DNA from 2 places in the Lentibacillus sp. genome. Region 2 is predicted to be linked to the other one. Evidence: a T-box and tRNA genes for the amino acid it is inferred to sense, from the RefSeq annotation. Region 2 holds a T-box; the other holds one or more tRNA genes.

Region 1 (12,314 bases), on a different contig from region 2:
CAGGCAGTTTTACCTGCCGGAACGCAAATTCTCGGATTGGATCTGCAGGATGATGGAACGATGATTGTTGATGTTTCCGAGGATTTCAAGAATTATAAAGCAGAAAATGAGCAGGAAATACTGCAGGCTATGACATATACAGTGACACAGTTTGAAAATGTGGATAGGATGAAACTGCGGATTAATGGAAAGAAGCAGGGCACCATGCCTGTTGATGGCACACCTATTGGTGACGGCTATTCAAGAGTTAATGGCATAAATCTGGTTCAATCCAATACGGTAGACTTGCTGGGGGCAGAACCGGTAACACTGTACTATCCGTCAGCTCAAGGCGAGAACAAGTATTTTGTTCCTGTAACCCAGCACATTGATGTTGAAGACAATAATCTGTATGGGTCCACGATTCAGGCTTTAATGCAAGGGCCGGTACCCGAAACTAATTTACAGCACGTTTTTAACAGCTCTGTACAATTGACCACTGATCCAAGTTTGAAAGAAGGTGTGCTTGAGGTGATCTTCAACCAGGATGTGTTGCAGGATACCGATAAGGCGGTTATTTCCAACGAGGTCATGGAAAGCCTTGTACGGACTTTGACACAGGATGAAGCGGTCGAGGCAGTGGAAGTGAAAGTGGAAGATGTCGAGACACTGTTTAATGAAAATGGTGAGCCATATACGGAGCCTGTTACCAAACAAACATTTATTTCAACAGAAAAATTGTAGTGCGAAAGGCTGCCAAAAAGCAAGCTCAAAAGGCTGCAGAGAGCAGTCTTTTTTTCTTTTAGCCTGGATTCATAATTCATGTGTCTTTGTAAAAAATATGTTAGGATAATTGATGTGATGATGCATAATGAAGGAGGCATAGGTTTTATTGAGATATGATCAGCGGCAACACAATGAATTGCGGCCTGTAACCATAACACCGGGTTTTGTTAAACATCCGGAAGGGTCTGTACTTATCGAATTTGGGGATACAAAAGTAATTTGCAATGCAAGTATTGAAGATCGTGTGCCCCCTTTTATGCGCGGTCAGGGGAAAGGCTGGATCACTGCAGAATATGCGATGCTTCCCCGGGCAACAGAACAGCGGAATATCCGCGAATCCTCCAAGGGTAAAGTCAGCGGACGGACGATGGAAATCCAGCGTTTAATCGGACGTGCTCTACGATCGGTTGTAGACTTGAATCAAATTGGCGAACGTACTGTATGGATTGACTGTGATGTTATCCAAGCTGATGGAGGCACGCGTACAGCCTCAATAACCGGGGCATTCGTTGCTGTTGTTATGGCGTTTGATAAATTACTTGAAGCTAAAACGATTAAAAAAATGCCTGTTACAGATTTTTTGGCAGCTATTTCAGTTGGTATTGCACCGGATGGGACAGAACTGCTCGATTTAAATTATAAAGAAGACTCTGAAGCCTCTGTCGATATGAACGTGGTGATGACAGGCGGAGGGGAGTTTATTGAAATCCAGGGAACCGGTGAAGAAGCAACATTCACCGGCGATCAGCTGCAGACGATGCTTGACCTGGCCGGCAGCGGAGTGGAGGATTTAAATGTCATTCAAAAATCGATACTGGGTAAACTTGCTGACCGGATCGGGGAGACAAAAAAGAAAAAAGCAAAGGAAGACTCACCATGAACGAAATGATTATTGCGACGAAAAATAGTGGTAAAGCGAAAGAATTTAAAACATTTTTTGCTGAATATGGTATAAAAGCAGTGTCACTTTCTGAACTTTCCCATGAAATTGAAGACATTGAGGAAACAGGTTCGACATTTGAGAAAAATGCTGAATTGAAAGCCGAACAAATAGCGGAATTGCTGCAGTCCCCCGTGCTGGCTGACGATTCCGGTATGGTGGTGGATGCACTGGATGGGCGGCCTGGCGTTTTTTCAGCCAGATTCGCCGGTGAACCGAAAGATGATCAGAAGAACATTGATAAAGTGCTGGCTGAATTGCTGGATGTGGAAGCGGCCAATCGCACAGCACGGTTCGTGTGTGTGCTGGCAGTATCTGCCCCAGGTGAAGAAACGGTGTTTAGAAAAGGATACTGTGATGGCAGAATTGCTGATACACAGGCGGGTCATAACGGGTTCGGCTATGATCCGATATTTATACCAAAAGGCTATTCAGAAACGATGGCACAACTTTCTTCGGACGTAAAGAATCAGATCAGCCACCGGAGTGATGCTATTCGTCAATTACGGGATTGGGTCAAAAATTTGCGGTAATCAAATGAGGTGATATTATGCCAAGCGTATTGATTGTCAGTGACAGTCATGGTTCGACAGAAGAACTTGAAACGATCAACAAACGTCATAAGACTGAACATAAAATTCATTGTGGTGACTCAGAGCTTGAAATGGATGCCCCGGCACTCGAAGGTTTTATCAAAGTTACCGGGAATTGTGATGTTGATGCCAGATTTCCTGAGGAACAGGTAAGCACGATAGATCGTCTTACTTTTTTTATTGCACATGGCCACTTACATCAGGTAAAATCGAACCCGCTTGCGATTGCCTATCGCGCTGAAGAACAACATGCGCAAGTGATCTGTTTTGGTCATACACATATTGCCGGTGCGGAAAAAATCGGCAATCAATTACTGATAAATCCGGGAAGCATTTTGCTGCCGCGAACGAGACCGGAAAAAACATACGCCATTATGGAATGGGAAACGCTGGATGAAATTGAAGTTCATTTTTACACGGTTGACGGGGAACTAGTTGAGGATTTATCCTTAAGGACCTCTCTGTCGTAAAGCAATAATCTAGTTAAGAAATCGGCTCCGTTGCCGGTTTCTGCTACTCTATCCATGTTGAAACCGAATGAATAACGTATTTCGTCAAACTATTGACAAATCGACTGATAGTGCATATAATAATCTTTGTCCGTCAAAAACGAAGACTTGATACGTATTTTGCGGGTGTAGTTTAGTGGTAAAACCTCAGCCTTCCAAGCTGATGTCGTGGGTTCGATTCCCATCACCCGCTCCATATACATAAATGATGTCCCAGTAGCTCAGTAGGATAGAGCAATAGCCTTCTAAGCTATGGGTCGCAGGTTCGAATCCTGCCTGGGACGTATACCAGCCTGAGAAACCCCGAGTATTCAAAGTGGGTTTCTTTTTTCATACACAATGAAAACAGTTCCGGGTTGCATGTTTTAATTTCCTTGATCCGGGGTATGGCTATTTATTAAAGCAACTGATACTGAAAGGAGTGAATTTATGGAAGGTAACAGGGAAAATGTCATTCTTTTCCCGAAATGGCGGACAGCCCTGGAAGAAGAAAGCCTCGTGGCACTGAAAGAGAAAAGATATAAAGAAGCACTGGTCAAACTTGATCAGCTTCTGGAATTCGATGTTAAAAATCATGAGATAATCATCGGGAAGCTGATGTGTCTGATGGAACTCAATCGGTATAAAGAAGCACAGGATTTCTGTGAGGGGTTATTAATACATAAAGATGAAAATTACTATCAATACGTCCACATTTACTTAACGATTTTATTTCAGACGAGTCAATACCATTTATTAATGGATCAGGTCGAGCAGGAAAAAGAAAAAAACACTGTACCTGATGATATGAAAGAACAGTTCCAGCAGCTTTATGATATGAGCCGAAAGATGCGGCATGATATCCGGATTGAAAAGGCCCCCGAATACATAAATGAATTGTTTAAAGCAGTTGAAGAGGAAAATCATGTCTATCAGTACAGGCTTGTTGAACAAATCCGTAAAATGGATCTGACCCCGACAGGGAAGGAAAAAGCTCTCTTAACAGATGACCGGGTCCATCCGGTTGCGAAAACAGGCGTTTTTATATGGTTGCAGGAAAAGGATTTTTCTGAGAGAGTTTGGATACATAAATTGGGCAGTAAATATCAGGCAGCGCCGGAAGACACACCTAAGTTAGATTCTCATCCAATTGTGAAACAGATATTGTCATCCATAAGCGATGAGGAACAGAAAAATCCAACCTTATACCGGTTAATGGAACAGGTATTGCATCATTATCTCTACGTGCGTTATCCGTTAATGCCAGCGGAAGATGAAGCCCCGTCTATCGCTGAAGCATTAATGAAAATTGGTGAAGATTATCTGGATATACATAAGGGAACCACTGAAAACGGAGATGACAGTTTAAACCTATATATGGATGAGATTAAAATGTGTGAAGCTTTATATTCCACAATCATAGAAGTGTAGACAGCAAATCAGTTGCCGGGTTGCTTGAAAGGCCACATAATTATGTTATAATAAGATGGTTGAAATTTTGCTCCTTATCAATCGGACGTATTGTAATACACCGTCATCATTAATGGAATAATAGATTTTGGAGGGTATGTTATGTCAGCAAAATGGGAAAAACAAGAAGGAAATCAAGGGGTACTGACGATTGAAGTAAGTGCCGACGAATTTGATAAAGCGCTAGATCAAGCGTTTAAAAAAGTTGTAAAAGATGTCCAAATTCCCGGCTTCCGTAAAGGGAAAGTACCGCGTAAAATTTTTGAAAAACGCTTTGGCGTCGAGTCACTTTATCAGGATGCAGTTGATATTGTGCTGCCTGATGCCTACGCAAATGCTATTGAAGAAACGGAAATTGAACCGATTGAGCAGCCGGAAGTTGATATCGAGGAAATTGAGCAAGGTAAAGATCTCATTTTCAAGGCTACCGTCAACGTTAAACCGGAGGTTGATTTAGGTGAGTATAAAGGACTTGAAGTCGAAGAACAGTCAGTTGACGTCACAGACGAAGATGTAGACCACGAAATCGAGCATCAGCGCGAACATCATGCTGAACTGATCGTTAAAGAAGAAGGATCTGTTGAGGAAGGCGACACTGTTGTCATGGATTTCGAGGGCTTTATTGACGGCGAAGCATTTGAAGGCGGTAAAGGCGAAGATTACTCGCTGGAAATTGGGTCAAGTCAATTCATCCCAGGCTTTGAAGAGGAATTGGTCGGTAAATCTTCAGGTGAAGAAACTGAAATAACTGTCACATTCCCCGAAGACTATCATGCTGAGCACCTGGCAGGAAAAGATGCTGTATTTAACGTAAAAATTCACGACATTAAAACAAAAGAACTGCCGGAGTTAGATGATGAATTTGCCAAAGATGTTGATGAAGAAGTCGAAACACTTGATGAACTGAAAGAGAAGAAAAAAGAAGAACTTCAGAGTCAAAGAGAACAGGATGCCGAGAATCAAAAGCGCGAAACATTGATTGAAAAAGCTTCTGATAATGCAGAAGTTACCGTTCCTGATGCCATGATTGAAACGGAATTAGACCGTATGCTCCAGGAATTTGAACAGCGTCTGCAAATGCAGGGTATGACATTGGATATGTATTTCCAGTTCTCGGGGCAGGACAAAGACGCGCTGAAAGAACAAATGCGCGACGATGCGGAAAAACGTGTTAAAACAAACTTAACACTTGAAGCTATTTTCAATGAAGAGAATCTTGAAGTGACAGACGACGATGTTGAAGAAGAGCTGGGCAATATGGCATCGATGTATGGAACTGATGTCGATCAGCTTAAACAGATGCTTGGCGGAAATACCGACGCGCTTAAAGAGGAACTCAAATCGAGAAAATCAATTGAGTTTTTGGTCGAGCATAGTAAGACTGTATAAAAAGCAGCTCAATTTAATAAACATGTTAAAGCAAGGTGTGATGATTCGCACCTTGCTTTCGAGTTTATTTCGCCTTAATGTGGAGCAAACCCTACTTCAATATTCCTAAAAATTAAGAAAGATAAGCGTGGGAATCAGGGCTTTGCTTTATGAAGTTTTCTTTCGATGATTGTTATCTATCATGGCCAGTGAACATACGATAACTAAAGGATTACAATACTGAGCTACGGTGTTTTTAAAAAATCGGCTTCTGCAGAAGAGTTATTATTTTGTTTTCACAAATTGATTTGGTATGATGACGTTAAGTTGAAATTACACAAAAACAGGAATCAGATTTAAACTTTTAGGAGTGAAAATGTAATGTTTAAATTTAACGAAGAAAAAGGACAATTAAAATGTTCGTTTTGCGGCAAAAGTCAGGATCAGGTCCGTAAATTAGTAGCCGGTCCAGGCGTTTATATATGTGATGAATGTATTGAACTATGCACTGAAATCGTGGAAGAGGAACTTGGGACCGAGGAAGCTACTGAGTTTGAAGAACTTCCAAAGCCAAGAGAAATTAATGAAACACTAGCTGATTATGTCATTGGCCAGGAGGATGCAAAGAAGAATTTGTCTGTGGCGGTATACAATCATTATAAGCGGATAAATACAACCAAGAACAGTGCCGATGATGTTGAATTGGCTAAAAGTAATATTGCCATGCTCGGTCCGACCGGATCTGGTAAGACATTGCTGGCTCAAACGCTTGCCAGAATCCTGAATGTTCCGTTTGCGATGGCTGATGCAACGTCACTGACCGAGGCGGGCTATGTCGGGGAAGATGTTGAAAATATTCTGCTGAAATTGATTCAGGCAGCCGATTATGATGTGGAAAAAGCGGAGAAAGGCATCATCTATATCGATGAAATTGACAAGGTTGCCCGTAAATCAGAAAATCCTTCCATCACCCGTGATGTATCAGGCGAGGGTGTACAGCAGGCACTCCTGAAAATTTTGGAAGGTACAGTGGCCAGTGTACCGCCTCAAGGTGGGCGCAAGCACCCGCATCAGGAGTTTATTCAAATTGATACAAGCAACGTATTATTTATTGTTGGGGGTGCCTTTGATGGTATTGATCAGATCGTTAAACGCCGTTTGGGCAAAAAAGTTATCGGCTTCGGTTCTGATCAAGAGCAAGAAGATTTGGATCAAAGCCAACTGCTTCAGAAAGTATTGCCGGAGGATTTGCTGCGCTACGGTCTGATACCGGAATTTATCGGTAGAATCCCCGTCATTGGAAGCCTGACACCGCTTGATGAGGATGCTTTGGTAGAAATCCTGACAAAACCGAAAAACGCACTCGTTAAACAGTATGTAAAACTGTTTGAAATTGATGATGTTGAGCTTGAATTCGAGGATGAAGCGCTCAGAGCAATTGCAAACAGAGCCATTGAGCGGAAAACCGGTGCACGTGGTCTGCGCTCGATTATTGAAGGTATCATGCTGGATGTCATGTTTGAACTTCCATCCCGCGACGATATTGAAAAGTGCATCATTACAAAAGATACGGTTGAAATGGAAAATGGAAGACCAAAATTGGTGTTCCGGGATGGTACTGTAAGGGATGAGAACGATAAACTCCCAAGAGAGAGTGCATAACTCAGATGAATGAAATTTAATAATCCGGGACTGACATTTGCGGATATTCTCTGTTCAAATAAATTTCGAGGAGAAAGCAGATGTCAGTCTCTTTCTATGTTAACTTGAGTAATTTTTTCCTCACAGGCAACACTAATTATCAGCTATAATTATTTACAAATAAGCAGGTTTTCTATAGACTTTAAACAATAACGAAATATACATAAAGTGAAACTTCATTCAGTGGAGTGCTTTTCTCCACTGAATGTTAGTTGAACCGAATCGGGCATTTAAGGTCAGTTGGCCGCCGTTTTTCGGCGGGTTACTGACCGTTATATGCGGGGAAAAATTCCAGTATAGATGGAGGTATACATAATAATGACCAAAGAATCAGCACAATTGCCTCTCCTGCCGCTAAGGGGACTGCTCGTCTTTCCATCTATGGTATTGCATCTGGATGTTGGACGTGACAAATCTGTCGCGGCTCTGGAAAAAGCAATGATGGAGGATCAGACGATATTTCTGGCAGCTCAGAACCAAGTCAGTCTGGATAAACCTGAGTCAAAAGATATTTATCGGGTAGGCACAGTGGCATATGTCAAACAAATGCTGAAACTCCCCAATGGCACGATACGTGTTTTAGTGGAAGGGCTCCGCCGCGGGGAAATCACCCGTTTTATCGATGAAAATGAGGAGTTTACAGTCGAATTTAATGAGCTGGAAGATGAACATGGCGAAGAGAATGAAGAAGAAGCGCTTATGCGTTCCCTGCTCAGACAATTCGAACAATACATAAAAGTTTCACAGAAAATAACCAAAGAAACACTGGCCACCGTTTCTGATATTGATGAACCAAGCAGGCTTGCCGATATTGTGACATCACATCTATCCCTGAAAATAAAAGACAAACAGGATTTATTGGAAATGGTGAATGTTAAAGAGCGCCTGCAGCATCTGATTCAACTTATTACAGATGAGAAGAAAGTTCTTGATTTGGAAAAGAAAATCGGTCAGCGTGTCCAAACATCGATGGAAAAAACACAAAAAGAATATTATTTGCGCGAACAGTTAAAGGCAATCCAGAAAGAACTGGGTGAAAAGGAGGGCAAATCCGGCGAAGCGGAACAGCTGAGAGAAAAAGTTGAAGCATCCGATATGCCGAAACGTATCATCGATGTGGCTAAAAAGGAACTGGACCGGTTCGAAAAAGTTCCGCAAAGTTCTGCTGAAAGCTCGGTCATACGAAATTATATTGAATGGCTTTTGGCACTTCCTTGGACCGAAAAAACAGAGGACACGATTGAGGTCGATAAAGCTCAGGATATACTTGATGAAGATCATTATGGTCTTGATAAGGTAAAAGAACGTATTTTGGAGTACTTGGCAGTCCAAAAATTAACACAATCGATCAAAGGCCCGATACTTTGCCTTGTTGGGCCGCCGGGTGTTGGCAAGACGTCTTTGGCTAAGTCAATTGCCCGTTCAATCAACCGAAATTTTGTCCGCATTTCGCTTGGGGGCATTCGAGATGAAGCTGAAATCCGCGGACACCGGCGTACATACATTGGTGCTATGCCAGGCAGAATTATTCAGGGGATGAAAAATGCCAAAACAGTCAACCCGGTATTTTTGCTTGATGAAGTTGATAAAATGGCCAGTGATTTTCGAGGCGATCCGTCTTCAGCAATGCTCGAGGTGCTGGACCCGGAACAAAACAGCAACTTCAGTGATCATTTCATTGAAGAAACGTATGACTTATCGAACGTACTGTTTGTTGCCACCGCCAATTTTGTCAATGATATTCCGGGACCGTTATTGGACCGGATGGAGCTTATAACGATTGCAGGCTATACTGAAGTTGAAAAATTGCATATTGCGAAAGAACATCTGTTTCCAAAACAGCTGAAAGAAAATGGACTGCAAAAAGGGAATCTGCAGATACGTGACGATGCTCTTTTGAAGCTGATTAGAACTTACACACGTGAGGCTGGCGTTCGTAACCTTGAACGTCAGCTAGCCAAGCTTTGCCGGAAAGCAGCGAAGAAAATCATTTCAGGTGAAAGGAAGCGTGTGATTGTTACCGCCAAAAATATGGAAGCCTTGCTGGGCAAATCCGTTTTCCGGTATGGGCTGAGAGAACAGGAAAACCAGGTGGGTGCAGCTACAGGCTTGGCGTACACAACTGGCGGCGGTGATATCTTATCGATCGAAGTTTCGCATTACCCCGGTAAAGGGAAATTAACCCTAACCGGAAAGCTGGGCGATGTGATGCAGGAATCAGCCCAGGCTGCGTTCAGCTACATTCGTTCCCGTGCTGAGGAACTGAATATTGACCCTGATTTTCATGAAAAAAATGATATTCATATTCATGTTCCCGAGGGGGCGACGCCAAAAGATGGCCCTTCAGCCGGTATTACCATGGCAACGGCCCTTGTATCTGCTTTAACAGGCAGATCAGTGAAAAAAGAAGTCGGCATGACAGGGGAAATTACACTAAGAGGCAGAGTGCTGCCTATCGGCGGTTTGAAAGAAAAATCGTTGAGTGCACAGCGGGCAGGTTTAACGACGATCATTATCCCGGAAGAAAATGAAAAAGATATTGAAGATATACCCGAAAGCGTGCGTGATAAATTAACCTTTATTAAGGTCAGTCACTTGGATCAAGTCCTGGAACACGCATTAACGGAGGAGAAACATGAAAGTAACTGAAGCTGAAATTATTATAAGTGCCGTCAGCAAAAAGCAATACCCGAACGACCGGCTACCGGAGATAGCTTTGGCCGGCCGGTCAAATGTCGGGAAATCATCGTTCATCAATAAACTCATCCAGCGTAAAAATTTAGCCCGCACATCATCCAAGCCGGGCAAGACACAAACGATTAACTTTTATAAGATAAATAATAGGTTTTATTTCACGGATGTTCCCGGCTATGGATATGCAAAAGTTTCCAAAAAGGAACGGGAAAAATGGGGCGCCATGATGGAGGAGTATTTTGCGTCACGCGATACATTGCAAGCCTGTGTTATGATTACCGATATACGGCATAAACCAACGGAAGATGATTTATTAATGTATGATTTTCTGAAATATTATAAGCTGCCGGTAATTGTGATAGCTACAAAACTCGATAAAGTTGTTAAAGGGAAAAGAGCCAGGCATTTAAAACAGACACACGAAACGTTGCAAATTGAACCCGACGATGTCGTGATTCCTTTCTCTGCAGAAACCGGGGAAGGGAAAGATGATGCTTGGCGTTCAATCAGGCAGTTTATATAGCTTGCGGCGTAAAAAATAAACCGCCCGATTGCCGCGCGCTTTATCCCGCCATAACAGCCAGTAAGCGCGAGCTTCAAAATTTTACGAAATAGAGAGAAGGGTTGGACTGTAGATGCCCGATTCTGCTCGACTGATATTTGCCAAGGAAAAGCACCCCCACTCTATTTTTTCTTTTTGAGCCAATAAATGCCAATGCCAATCAGGATCAGGGGCCAAAACCGCTCAAGTAATGATGTGAGGTCATAAACCCAGCCCAGCGGTGCAGGCAATTGGACCGAAAACATTAAAAAGATAGAAATTGCAGTTATGATGACCCCGGTAAATAAACCGCTTTTGGTTCTTAACCCACGTACAATGAAAGCAATTCCTGCGATAAGCGGGTATACTGCCCAATGATCAATCCAGAACGTATAATGGCTAAGTCCATGGAAATGGATGCCAAGTCCCAGCACAGCCGTCCCGGTCAGTAAATGCTGATAATCTCTTGATGTGTAACTATGTATAAGCAAGGCAATCCCGATAATAATAAGCAATGTTGGCCATGAATAAAAATCGGTTATAATGGGTATTTTTAACTCTCGTAATAAAAAGTAAACGCCAATGCCGATTAACATATATGCAGCAAATGAATGTTGCCTTTTCACGATGTTCACCAGCTTTCATTTAATGTCAGGTTCCATTCGTATATTTTGACTGCCGCAATTGTTGTCGCGATGTAAGCTACTTTGATAACTCATTCGCTTCTTGCAGCTTGCAGGTATAAATCAGGAAATGCCCATTACCTGCTTAACATGTGCCACTCGGCAGATTTCTTGCGTCTTCCGAATGCGTATGATAAAGTACAAACGGATTATCATACAATGAAGTACGATTGAACGGTGATTTTTGTTTCAAAATCTGTTCACATTCTAAAACAATTAACATGTGTTGTCCATGTTATAATGAAAACAAACTGATGTTTTTAAGTTTTTGGGGGTAGTAATAGTGCACTTACTTAAAGTTGGTTTCAATTATAAATCGGCCCCGTTGGAAATCAGGGAACGGTTTATGATTTCCGAAGATCATATTGCTGAAGCGATGGTAAAGCTGAAGCAGCAGAAAAGCATCCTGGAAAATGTCATTGTTTCCACCTGCAACCGCACAGAAATTTATGCAGTGACCGATCAAGTCCATACAGGCCGTTATTATATTAAACAATTCCTTGCTGACTGGCTTAAAGTAGATAAAGAAGACGTATCACCATACCTGCGCATTACCGAAAGTGATGCGACGGTTGAACATTTATTCCGGGTGGCTTCGGGTCTTGATTCAATGGTCTTGGGCGAAACTCAGATTTTGGGTCAGGTTAAAGATGCTTTTTTGACTGCACAGGAAAATCAGACAACCGGCACGATTTTTAATGAGCTGTTCAAGCAGGCCATTACATTTGCCAAAAAGGCACATAAAGACACAGCTATTGGTGAACATGCAGTGTCTGTAAGTTATGCGGCAGTTGAGCTGGCAAAAAAAATATTCGGGGATTTGCAGCAAAAGCATGTTGTTATACTCGGAGCCGGGGAAATGGGTGAACTGGCGGCCAAGAATATTCATGGTTCCGGAGCATCAAATATTACGGTTGTCAACCGCACACTTGAAAAAGCTCGTCTGCTGGCAGAAACGTTTGAAGCACAGGCTAAGTCTGTTGACGAATTGCATGAATTGTTACAAGACGCGGATATATTGATCAGTTCCACAGGATCGGACTCTGTTATGTTATCCAATGAATCGGTTGA
Region 2 (12,314 bases):
AAAGCTGAGGCTGTTGATATCGGGGTAAAACAAGCTAAAAATGAATTGCAGTTAAGGCTGGGGCCTGAAGCGGAAATAATTTCTGAAAATATTTTGCAAGAAACCATCGAGAGTGGTAAAGTTAAATTAATCTTATATATGGCTGTTGAAGAAGATATTGTTAAACAAGAACCAATCGACCAAGGAGATTGATTATGCCGAATAACTTGAAAACAATCGAGTTACAGCTATCAGGTCCAAATGAAGCACTGGCATTGTTTGGGACCAATGATAAATATTTAAAACAGATTGAAGAACTTCTTAACGTCTCTCTTATTACAAGGGGAGAGCAGGTAAGTGTTTCAGGCAGCAGTGAAAGTACAGCACTGGCAGAAGAAATTCTTTTGACATTGCTGTCGATTGTAAGGAAGGGGCTCGACATCACTGAAAGGGATGTTGTCTATGCAGTTGATCTGGCTAAGAAAGGAAAGATAAATCAATTTGAAACCCTCTTTGAAGACGAAATAACCAAGAATGCAAGAGGGAAATCAATCCGTGTTCAGACATTGGGACAGAAGCGTTATACAGATGCCATTAAGGCCCATGATCTGGTCTTTGGCATCGGTCCGGCCGGTACCGGCAAAACGTATCTGGCAGTTGTTATGGCCGTGCATGCCTTAAAAAACGGGGATGTTAAACGGATTATTTTAACACGCCCTGCAGTTGAAGCAGGTGAAAGCTTAGGCTTCTTGCCGGGTGATTTAAAGGAAAAAGTGGATCCGTATCTAAGGCCTTTATATGATGCTTTACACGATGTGTTTGGAAGTGAGCATACCTATAGATTAATCGAGCGCGACACGATTGAAATTGCACCATTAGCATACATGCGCGGACGAACGCTTGATGATGCGTTTGTAATACTGGATGAAGCGCAAAATACCACACCAGAGCAAATGAAAATGTTTTTGACTCGGCTTGGATTTGGTTCCAAAATGGTCATTAACGGTGACATAACCCAAATCGATTTGCCCAATGGGGTGCAATCAGGACTACAAGTAGTCAAACGGCTTTTAGCATCTGTCGAGGGACTCTCATTTATCCATTTCGACGGAACAGACGTTGTTCGTCATCCTTTAGTACAAAAAATAATTGATGCCTATGAAAACGCGAACTGAAGCCTAAAGCAGCGTAAGATCCACGGGCCAAGCGTGTCTTATTTCCATATTAATCATGTTGATGGATGGGCAACTGCACGAATGCCCGATTAATCGGATATTCTGTATCAGACCATTGGTGAACATTGAAAGGAATCTTCCATTTAAGAATGCAATATCCTGTCAAGGAGGCTAAATCATGCATATTGATTTTCATGATCAGACAAAATCTGTACCTTCCGATTACGTTGATCTACTGCAGCGTTTACTGGTATTTACAGCGAAAAAAGAAGAAATTGCCAATGAAGCCGAAGTTTCGGTTACGTTTGTCAGCAATCAGGAAATTAAAGAAATCAACCGGAACTATCGCCAGCAGGATAGACCGACAGATGTCATTTCGTTCGCGATGCAGGAAAAAGTGACGGATGAGGTGGAGATTATCGGTGAAGCTCTGCCGCTTGTGCTGGGTGATATTGTTATCTCGGTTGATAAAGCCAAAGAACAGGCCGAAGAATATGGGCACTCACTTGAAAGGGAACTGAGTTTCCTGTCTGTTCATGGTTTTCTCCATCTGCTTGGCTATGATCATATGAACAAGGAAGATGAAACTGAAATGTTCCGAAAACAAGATGATATTTTGGATGAATTTGGCATTGAGCGATAAACGGAAGGGATCATTATTTGGGTTTTCACATGCATGGGATGGCCTCAAAGCCGTTGTCAGAACTGAACTGAATTTCAGGATACACCTTATAGCCGCTTTGGGCGTTATTTCAGCCGGATTTGTCTTTCGTTTGACAGTATTAAAATGGATAATGGTTTTGTTCGCAATTGGTTTGGTTCTGGTTGCTGAAATGTTGAATACAGCTGTTGAAAAAATGATTGATTATTTAAAGCCGGAGATACATCCGCAGGCAAAAGCAATCAAAGATCTTGCAGCAGGTGCTGTACTGGTTTCCGCACTTATTGCTGTTGCGGTGGGTTTATTTGTTTTTCTCCCCGAACTCATGAAATTATTTAAATAGTATCGACCTGAACCTTCCATAGCTGAAGGTTTTTTAACTTGTCGCATTTTGTTGCAAAAACTGTTCTTTTGAATGGTTTTGTCCAATTGCATGAAACATGCTTGATTTTATAGTATGATAAAAATATCAATAGAAAAATATTCAAATTATACGTCTCGGAGGAAACATCATGGCAGGTAATTTTAAATCAGGATTTATTGCTATAATCGGCAGGCCAAACGTCGGAAAATCAACGTTCATGAATCAAATGATCGGGCAAAAAATTGCGATCATGAGTGATAAAGCACAGACAACGCGCAATCGGATCCAGGGCGTGCTCACCTCCGATGATGCTCAGCTGGTATTCATTGACACACCGGGAATCCATAAACCGAAGCATCATTTAGGAAATTTTATGGTAAAGACGGCTGAAGACACCTTAAATGAAGTCGATGCCGTGCTGTTTATGATTAACGCAAAGGAAGGCTATGGAAAAGGGGATCAATACATACTGGACAGGCTGCAAAAAATTAAGCGACCGGTTTTTCTTGTCATTAATAAAATCGACCTTGTACATCCCGATGATCTGTTGCCTCTAATCGATATTTATAAAGATAAATATGATTTTGAAGAAGTTATTCCAATTTCCGCACTGCAAGGCGATAATCTGACGCATTTGCTTGGTGAACTAAAAAAACATATACCCGAAGGCCCGCAATATTATCCTGAAGATCATGTAACCGATCATCCGGAGCGGTTTATTATCACTGAATTAATACGTGAAAAGGTGCTGGAGTTAACCAGAGAAGAAGTTCCGCATTCAATTGCGGTTGTACTTGAAAACATGGAAGAAAGGGCGTCTAATAGTGTCTTTATCCAGGCAACGATTGTAACTGAACGTCAGACGCAAAAAGGGATCGTGATCGGCAAACAGGGTACAATGCTTAAGAATATCGGCAGAAATGCCCGAAAAGATATTGAGGCACTTCTCGGATTAAAAGTGTATCTGGAGCTTTGGGTGAGAGTCCGGAGAGATTGGCGCAATAAACAATCCCAGCTTCATGAATTCGGCTTCCGGAGTGACGAGTATTAACATACTTGGTAAATTTTAAAACTCATTGATTCAGCGCCTGTGGAAAATCTAATAGTGAACACATTATGGAAAGGCGGGGTTTCTTGTGATCGACTTAACATGGAAATTATTTAGTCAGACAGGAAACATTGAAACCTATTTGTTGTTAAAAGAGCTTGAAAAAAATGAATCAATTGAACAAACCGGGAACCAGCAAAAAGAAAAAAGGAATTCCCTCAATTCAGAATCATGATGAGTCATCTGCACTGTTAAGAAGGTGATACGGATTGCTCGAAAAAATGCAGGGTATTGTCATGAAGACACAGGATTATGGCGAAACACACAAGATTGTGACAATCTTCAGTGATAAAGCTGGTAAGATATCAGCAATAGCCAGAGGTGCAAAAAAACCAAAAAGCAGAATGGCTGCTGTCACGCAGCCATTCATATATGGTGATTTTTTTATTTATCTTAGTTCGGGTCTGAGTACCATACAACAAGGCGATGTTCTCAATTCATTGCGACGTATCCGGGAAGATATTATCAAGACAGCATATGCATCCTATATTGTTGAGCTGACCGATAAATTAACAGACTCTCATTCACCCGACCATTATCTTTTTGATCAGCTTTATCAGACGTTGAATTGGATTGCGGAATATGACGATGCTGATATTCCTATTATGATGTATGAATTAAAACTTTTTAAAGAAGGCGGCTTCGCACCAAGCGTGGATAAATGTGTCAGCTGCGGTAATAAAGATGGGTTCTTTGCGTTTTCAATAGCGGAAGGCGGTTTGCTCTGTGCCGCATGCCAGCATATCGACATGAATGCAATTCCACTTCCGAACAACCTGGCACGCTTATTTCATATATTTTCCGAAGTTGAACTGGAACGGATTGGAACCATTTCAGTGAAGCCGGAAAACAAAAAGCTGCTCCGTGATATTATGGATGCATATTATGATCAGTATGGCGGCTATTATCTCAAAACAAAACGATTTTTGAAGCAGCTCGATAAACTGAAATAACCTGATTTCTTGACAATAAGCGCGTCTTATCGTAATATTTTTGTACATAAATCTAACAGGTTTAAGTATTGTGCTGACGGAGAAAAGTACTTATTGTTTACTGTTGCAAGCGAGTCCGGGACGGTGGAAGCTGGATAACAGAACATAAGGAATGGCGCTCCTGAACAATTGGAATAAAGCGGCTCTTGCGTAAGAGCAAATAGGGTGGAACCGCGGATTAACCCCCGTCCCTATGCAGGTGCAATACTTGCATAGGGACGGGGTTTTTAATTTCATAAATGATATGGAGGATATATTAATGACAATTCAGGAGATAATTTTGACACTGCAAAAACATTGGTCTGACCAAAATTGTATTCTCATGCAGGCATACGATGTGGAGAAAGGAGCTGGGACAATGTCACCGATGACTCTGCTTAGAAGCCTGGGTCCGGAGCCATGGAATGTGGCATATGTTGAACCGTCACGACGTCCTGCGGATGGGAGATATGGTCAGAACCCAAACCGCCTGTACCAGCATCATCAGTATCAAGTCATTATGAAACCATCACCGGATAACATTCAGGAATTATATCTTCAATCACTTGAAGCACTGGGAATTAATCCATTAGAACATGATATTCGGTTTGTGGAGGACGATTGGGAAAATCCTACCCTTGGAGCTTCCGGGCTGGGCTGGGAAGTATGGCTGGATGGCATGGAAATCACCCAATTCACTTATTTTCAGCAAATCGGCGGACTCGAAGCCAATCCCGTTTCAGTTGAGCTGACATATGGGATTGAACGTCTGGCCTCCTATATTCAAGATAAAGAAAACGTCTTTGATCTGGAATGGACCGACGGCGTCAGTATCAATGATATTTTTTTCCAGCCGGAATATGAACATTCAAAATACGCCTTCGAAGAATCTGATACGGATATGCTTTTTCAGCTCTTCACAATGTACGAGAACGAAGCTAGAATAACGATGGAAAAAGGATTGGTATTCCCTGCGTATGATTATGTATTAAAATGTTCCCACACATTTAATTTGCTTGATGCAAAAGGCGTTATTGCAGTAACTGAACGGACAGGGTATATTGCCAGAATTCGCAATCTTGCCAGAAGTATTTCCAAAGCATATGTTGCAGAACGGGAACGTCTGGGCTTTCCAATGCTGAACAAGGAGGCAGAATAATGACTAAAGATGTACTGGTAGAAATTGGACTCGAGGAACTCCCGGCACGCTTTGTGGATGACGCTGAAAATCAGCTGCTGACTAAAACGGGAAACTGGTTTAACGACTTACGGATTTCCTATACATCGATTGTTTCTTTTTCAACCCCGCGAAGATTGGCCGTATTGATCAAAGACGTTGCAGAAGAACAAACATCATTGGAGGAAGAAGTGAAAGGGCCGGCATTAAAAATCGCCCAGGATGAAGACGGGAATTGGACAAAAGCCGCAGTCGGTTTTACAAAAGGCCAGGGACAAGCCGTAGATGATATTTATACGAAGGATGTAAAAGGGACGACGTACATCTTTGTCAAAAAGCAAATTATCGGTAAGCCAACACATGAATTATTGCCGCAGTTCAATGAGATCATTACATCTATCCAATTCAAGAAAAACATGCGCTGGGGAGAACAATCATTGCGGTATGCGCGCCCTGTCCGCTGGATTGCAGCATTATTCGGTCATGACCTCATTCCGTTTGAAGTGGCCGGTGTCAAGGCAGATAACCGTACGTATGGTCATCGCTTTTTAGGAAAAATGACGACGTTATCCGCACCTGATGAATATGAGAAAGCGCTGGAAGGTCAGTATGTTATTGTTAATCCGGAAAAACGCAGACAAATGATTATTGATGGCTTGAGAAAAGCTGAAGCCGAACACGGCTTTCGAATTCCGGAAGACGATGAACTGCTTAATGAAGTGTGCAATCTGGTGGAATATCCTACTGTGTTTGTCGGTTCATTCGATGAATCTTATTTGTCACTTCCGCCTGAAGTGCTGATAACGTCGATGAAGGAACACCAGCGTTATTTCCCTGTCCAATCAAAAGACAGTAAATTGCTTCCATACTTTGTTGGTGTTAGAAATGGGGATGGCTATGCACTTAATACGGTTGTCAAAGGAAATGAAAAAGTATTGCATGCGAGGTTATCGGATGCCCAGTTCTTTTTTGAAGAAGATCAGAAACAGCCAATCAATTATTACTTGGAAAAGCTGGAGCGGATTGTATTTCAGGAGAAACTTGGAACAATTGGTGATAAAGTCAAACGGATTACAGCCATCTCAGATCAATTGACAAAATGGCTCAATCTCAATGAAGAAACCCGTTCAAACACACTTAGGGCAGCCGAAATATGCAAGTTTGATCTGCCGACAAATATGGTTGATGAATTTACAAATCTGCAGGGGATCATCGGCGAAACGTATGCCCTTAATGCCGGCGAGGAGCAAGCTGCTGCAAGGGCTGTGGCAGAGCATTATCTTCCTGTTCAGTCAGATGGCGTACTTCCTGAAACTGTCGAAGGTGCAATTGTCAGCATTGCTGATAAAATCGATACGATTGTAGGATGTATTTTTGCGGGACTGATTCCAAGCGGTTCCCAGGATCCATACGCACTGCGAAGGCAGGCAACTGGTGTTTTAAAAATACTTAAGGCATACAATTGGAATATAACTGTTGAGTCGTTACTGAATTTGGCTGAACAGCAGTATAAGGATTCAAATACTGGTGTGTCGGAAAAAGAAAAATCTAGAACCGAAATAAAACGGTTCTTCAGTCATCGGATTACGTATCTTTTAAAAGAATCCGCTATTCAACCGGATGTTATCCAAGCAGTTTTATATAACGGAATCGGGATTATTCCATATCTGGCTGCAAAAGCTGAAAACTTATCATATGAACGGAATAATCCGGAGTTTAAGCCGGTACAGGAAGCACTTGTCCGCGTGTTGAACCTGGCTTCTAAAACGGATCTCTTAACAATCAGCCGGGGAATTTTTGAGACGGACTCGGAACAAAAGCTGTATGAAACCTATTTAACAGTGAAGGATGACTACGAAAGTGCAAATAATAATCAGGAAGCTGCAAATGCATTGCGTCAACTGGGAAAATTGTCACAGCCGATTCATGATTTCTTTGACCATAATATGGTTATGACCGATGTGGAGGCAATCCGCAATAATCGCCTGGCTCTGCTGAATAATATTGCGGCTTTAATTTGTACTTATGCGGACTTGTCAGCAATTGAATGGAAACAGCATTTTTAAGAATGTCACTATTTCCTTTTTCACTGTTAAACGTGTATAATATTTAAAAACAGTATGACACATTTGAGCAATCAGGTGGTGAAAAAGTGGAATTATCGAACAGACAAGAACAGATTCTCGGCATTGTAAAAGAAAATGGGCCAATAACAGGCGAAAATATAGCAGAAAAATTGAATCTAACACGGGCAACATTGCGTCCGGATTTGGCCATTTTGACGATGGCAGGTTTCTTGGAAGCCAGACCCCGGGTAGGTTATTTTTATACCGGAAAGACAGGAACGGAACTGTTGACTGAAAAAATAAAGCAGTTTAAAGTTTATGAATATCAGTCAGTCCCGATTGTCGTCAAAGAGAATGCTTCTGTATATGATGCCATTTCAACAATGTTTCTTGAAGATGTGGGGACTTTGTTTGTTGTGGACCAGAATTCATTCTTAACCGGTGTTTTATCAAGGAAAGATTTATTGAGGGCCAGTATCGGGAATCAGGAATTAGATGCAATACCGGTACATATTATCATGACGCGAATGCCTAATATTACGGTCTGTTACCGGAATAATCTGCTGATTGATGCAGCCAAGAAACTGATTGATAAACAAATTGATGGTTTACCGGTTCTCAAGGAATCAGAAAAAGGGTTTGAGATTGTTGGACGAATTACAAAAACTACCATCACTAAAGTATTTGTTGAACTGATTATGGATGAGCATTTATAAGGGAGGAGGATAATCTATGCAAGATAAACCACTCGTGTACGTTCTTTCCGACTCAGTAGGTGAAACAGCGGAGTTAGTTATCAAAGCGGGGTTAAGCCAGTTCAATAATGGCGAGTATCGAATACAGCGGGTTCCGTATGTGGAAGATAAGAAAACGATTGATGAAACTTTGCAGCTGGCAACGGAAAAAGAGGGGATTGTCGGTTTTACATTGGTAGATCCTGATTTGCGGTCGTATTTGAATACACAAGCCGGCGAAATGAATGTTGAGGCAATCGATATAATGGGCCCGATGATCAATGCAATGAAGCGATCTTTTAGCAGTGATCCGCGTTTGGAACCCGGATTGGTCCATCAATTGGATGAAGACTATTTTAAACGGGTTGAAGCAATCGAATTTGCTGTAAAATATGATGATGGCAGAGACCCGCGTGGAATTGCACGTGCAGATATCATTCTGATTGGTGTTTCCCGAACCTCCAAAACACCATTATCACAATACTTGGCACATAAACGGCTGAAGGTGGCCAACGTTCCTATCGTTCCAGAAGTCGATCCTCCTGAAGAACTGTTTGATGTAAACCCCGATAAATGTATTGGGTTGCGGATAAGTGCTGCCAAGCTTAATGATATCCGAAAAGAACGTCTAAAAGCATTGGGGCTTGGTGATCAGGCAACCTATGCAAATATGGAACGAATTCAACAGGAGCTGCAATACTTTGATGAAGTTGTTGAAAAAATCGGATGCCGCGTTGTTGATGTATCACATAAAGCAGTCGAAGAAACAGCAAATACCATCATGCGTATGATAAAGTGAAACTTTATTCAGCGGGGCGTATTCCCCCCACTGAATATTAGTTGAACCGAATCGGGCATTTAGGGACAGTTATCCGTCGTACTTTGACGGTTTACTGTCCATTAGATGCGGGGAAAAGTAGAAACTTCATTCAGTGGTGAAAAAACAGCTATAAAAAATCCCAAAAATAATTATAATGAAAAACATTCTGTGCAAAAGCAGGATGTTTTTCTGATTTTCAGATGATTCTGACGCCTAAAGCAATGCGTCATCAACTGGGAATCTTAAGCAAAAATGAATTATTGATTTCCTATAGCTTTTTTTATGATTTTGTATTATAATTATTATTTGTGTAAAAATATACAACAAGTATAAATTTGACTCATTTGTGAACGAGGGATATACAGAAAAATAAAATATTGCGATTTAAGAAGGAATAATGAATCATTGTGTAGAATATATGTAGTAAATCCCTGTGAGCAAAATACGTTTACACAAGTGCTTCAAGAGGTACAATAATACAGTGACTTGATAGTCCTTCCAGTTTGGTCGGGCAGTCCAGAAAACAACATGATTTTGGACTTGCAGCGAAGATTTTTGTGATGATGGAAGGTTTTTTTACGCTTTAAGTAAAAAAATTTGTCGAATAATGAAGGATTTTCTTTGTGAATATCGAATTATGGAGGCATGGGTGGTAAATATGCCTGACCAGGTATCAGAAGATGTCATTGAGGAAGTGCGAAAAACCAATGACATAGTTGATGTCATTGGCGAATATATACAACTAAAAAAACAAGGGCGGAATTATTTTGGCCTCTGCCCGTTCCATGGTGAAAAGACACCATCATTTTCCGTAACTCAGGAAAAACAGATTTTTCACTGCTTCGGATGTGGAAAAGGCGGGAACGTATTAACATTTGTTATGGAAATGGAGCAGTATACGTTTTATGAAGCGTTAAGGTTTCTTGCAGATAAAAGCGGCGTGGATTTGCCGGATGTTTCTCACCGGCAAAAATCGTCCATGTCACAGGAAAACCAGAGCATACTTTCCGCTTCCGAGTGGATTACCAAGCTTTATCACCACCTTCTGCGCTATACAAAAGACGGAAAAACAGGCTATCAGTATTTTAAGGACCGAGGTATAACAGATAAAACAATTGATACATTCCAGCTCGGTTTTGCCCCGAATGTAAAAGACTTTACAGCAGAATTTTTGCAGAAAAAAGGATTTCATCAACAAATTCTTGTCAAAGCGGGTCTCTTGTCATTAAACGAAGATAACTCGATAACAGACAGGTTCAGGGGCAGAGTCATGTTTCCGATCCGCAATCACCTTGGGAAAACAATTGCCTTCGGGGGCCGGACAATTTCCGAGCAGGAACCGAAATACTTAAACAGCCCTGAAAGTGATTTGTTCCAAAAAGGTAAAATTCTTTACAATTTTGATCTGGCAAAAAAGCACATCCGTAAACAAAGTGAAGCTGTTTTATTTGAAGGTTATATGGATGTCATATCTGCCTACGAAGCCGGGGTTAAAAATGGTGTGGCTACGCTTGGAACATCGTTGACAGAGTCACAGGCAAGACTTCTAAGAAGGTATGTCGATGCGGTTATTATTTGCTATGACGCCGACAAAGCAGGCAATGAAGCTGCCTATAAGGCCGCCGGGCTGCTGCAAAAGATAGGCTGTCACGTCAAAATAGCCAATATGCAGGATGGTATGGATCCGGATGATTTCATAAGCGAATTTGGTGCTGAAGCATTTCAAAATCAGGTTATCAAATCGAGTCTGACTTTTACAAGCTTTTATATGAAGTATTTGAAAAAAGACTATAATCTTAGTCTTGAAGGGGATCGCATACAATATATCGAAAAATTATTGGAGTACCTTGCGACGATTGAGAGCTCCGTCGAACGGGAATATTATTTAAAAGAGGTCAGCGACTCCTATAACGTATCAATGGATTCATTAAAACAGGAAATTCTGTCTAACCGTGAAAAGATGGGGCTTGGTAAGGATAAGATAAATAAGAACAGATATACTAATAAGGTGTCTGAACATGATCACGCAAAAAAATTACTCCCTGCATTTCACAATGCAGAACGGCAGCTTCTTGCATATATGTTGCAAGATGCGTCTATTACTGATAAAGTGCAGGAGGAAATAGGTGCTTCCTTTAATATTGAGGAGCATAAAGTTATTGCTACGCACTTATATGCTTTTTATGAAGAACATCAACAACCTGATGTCAGTATGTTTGTTGAAATGCTGACGGATGACAGACTGAAGCAAATGGTTACAGATATCGCAATGATGTCACTGCATGAAAATATATCAAATGATGAAATTAATGATTATATCCGAAATATCCGTGCTGAGAACAGCAATAAGGGAGATATTCAATCTTTGAAAGAGGAACAAAAGCTGGCTGAACAACAAAATGATCCAATAAAAGCAGCCGGAATCGCTATGCAAATCATTGAACTCCAAAAGCAATGGAAAAGTATAAATTGACTGTAGTTGGAAGGAGGGGGACTCATGGCCGAAAATAAGCCTTCACAAACAAAAGAAAATAACAGTGAACTTACACTGGAACAAGCGAAAGATCAGTTGCTCGAGATGGGTAAGAAGCGCGGCGTACTGGCTTATGAAGAAGTTGCCGACCGCCTGTCGGGTTTTACGATTGAGTCGGAGCAGATGGACGAATTTTATGAGTACCTGACAGAGCAAGGTGTAGAAGTGATCGGAGACTCCGAAGAAGACCCTAAAATGCAGGAGATCGCCAAAGAGGAAGAGTTCGACCTGAACGACCTCAGTGTCCCGCTTGGAATCAAGATAAATGATCCTGTTCGCATGTATTTAAAGGAAATAGGGAGAGTGGATTTATTATCCGCGGCTGAAGAAATTGATCTGGCCACCCGAATCGAGAATGGCGATGAGGAAGCAAAAAAACGCCTTTCAGAGGCTAACTTGCGTCTGGTTGTCAGTATCGCCAAACGATATGTCGGACGTGGTATGCTGTTTCTTGATTTAATCCAGGAAGGAAACATGGGTTTAATTAAAGCTGTTGAGAAGTTCGACTATCGGAAAGGGTTTAAGTTCAGTACGTATGCGACATGGTGGATTCGCCAGGCTATTACACGGGCAATAGCGGACCAGGCACGTACAATCAGAATACCTGTCCATATGGTTGAAACGATCAACAAGCTGATTCGTGTCCAACGGCAATTATTGCAGGATCTTGGCAGGGAACCGACACCTGAAGAGATCGGCAAAGAAATGGAGCTCCCGCCTGATAAG

What was found. The T-box of region 2 lies ahead of glyQ (glycine--tRNA ligase subunit alpha). A T-box ahead of a tRNA ligase gene usually reads a tRNA of that ligase, here a tRNA-Gly.
Region 1: it encodes a tRNA-Gly, which carries the amino acid that the T-box ahead of glyQ (glycine--tRNA ligase subunit alpha) is inferred to sense. The anticodon was not compared.

What each region holds. Positions count from the first base shown of each region.
Region 1 is NZ_DATGTT010000052.1:53,610-65,923, reverse strand. Features, by position in the region: gene VK097_RS09335 (GerMN domain-containing protein) at 1-723, shown strand, start outside; gene rph (ribonuclease PH) at 872-1,645, shown strand; gene VK097_RS09325 (XTP/dITP diphosphatase) at 1,642-2,238, shown strand; gene VK097_RS09320 (metallophosphoesterase family protein) at 2,256-2,768, shown strand; tRNA gene VK097_RS09315 (tRNA-Gly) at 2,930-3,003, shown strand; tRNA gene VK097_RS09310 (tRNA-Arg) at 3,018-3,091, shown strand; gene VK097_RS09305 (tetratricopeptide repeat protein) at 3,237-4,217, shown strand; gene tig (trigger factor) at 4,359-5,645, shown strand; gene clpX (ATP-dependent protease ATP-binding subunit ClpX) at 6,006-7,286, shown strand; gene lon (endopeptidase La) at 7,644-9,974, shown strand; gene yihA (ribosome biogenesis GTP-binding protein YihA/YsxC) at 9,961-10,542, shown strand; gene VK097_RS09280 (LiaI-LiaF-like domain-containing protein) at 10,704-11,186, opposite strand; gene hemA (glutamyl-tRNA reductase) at 11,527-12,314, shown strand, end outside.
Region 2 is NZ_DATGTT010000010.1:58,207-70,520, forward strand. Features, by position in the region: gene yqfD (sporulation protein YqfD) at 1-192, shown strand, start outside; gene VK097_RS01665 (PhoH family protein) at 195-1,154, shown strand; gene ybeY (rRNA maturation RNase YbeY) at 1,333-1,797, shown strand; gene VK097_RS01675 (diacylglycerol kinase family protein) at 1,787-2,158, shown strand; gene era (GTPase Era) at 2,328-3,230, shown strand; gene VK097_RS01685 (YqzL family protein) at 3,316-3,462, shown strand; gene recO (DNA repair protein RecO) at 3,497-4,240, shown strand; T-box leader at 4,305-4,475, shown strand; gene glyQ (glycine--tRNA ligase subunit alpha) at 4,539-5,417, shown strand; gene glyS (glycine--tRNA ligase subunit beta) at 5,417-7,501, shown strand; gene ccpN (transcriptional regulator CcpN) at 7,588-8,217, shown strand; gene VK097_RS01710 (pyruvate, water dikinase regulatory protein) at 8,234-9,034, shown strand; gene dnaG (DNA primase) at 9,714-11,528, shown strand; gene rpoD (RNA polymerase sigma factor RpoD) at 11,553-12,314, shown strand, end outside.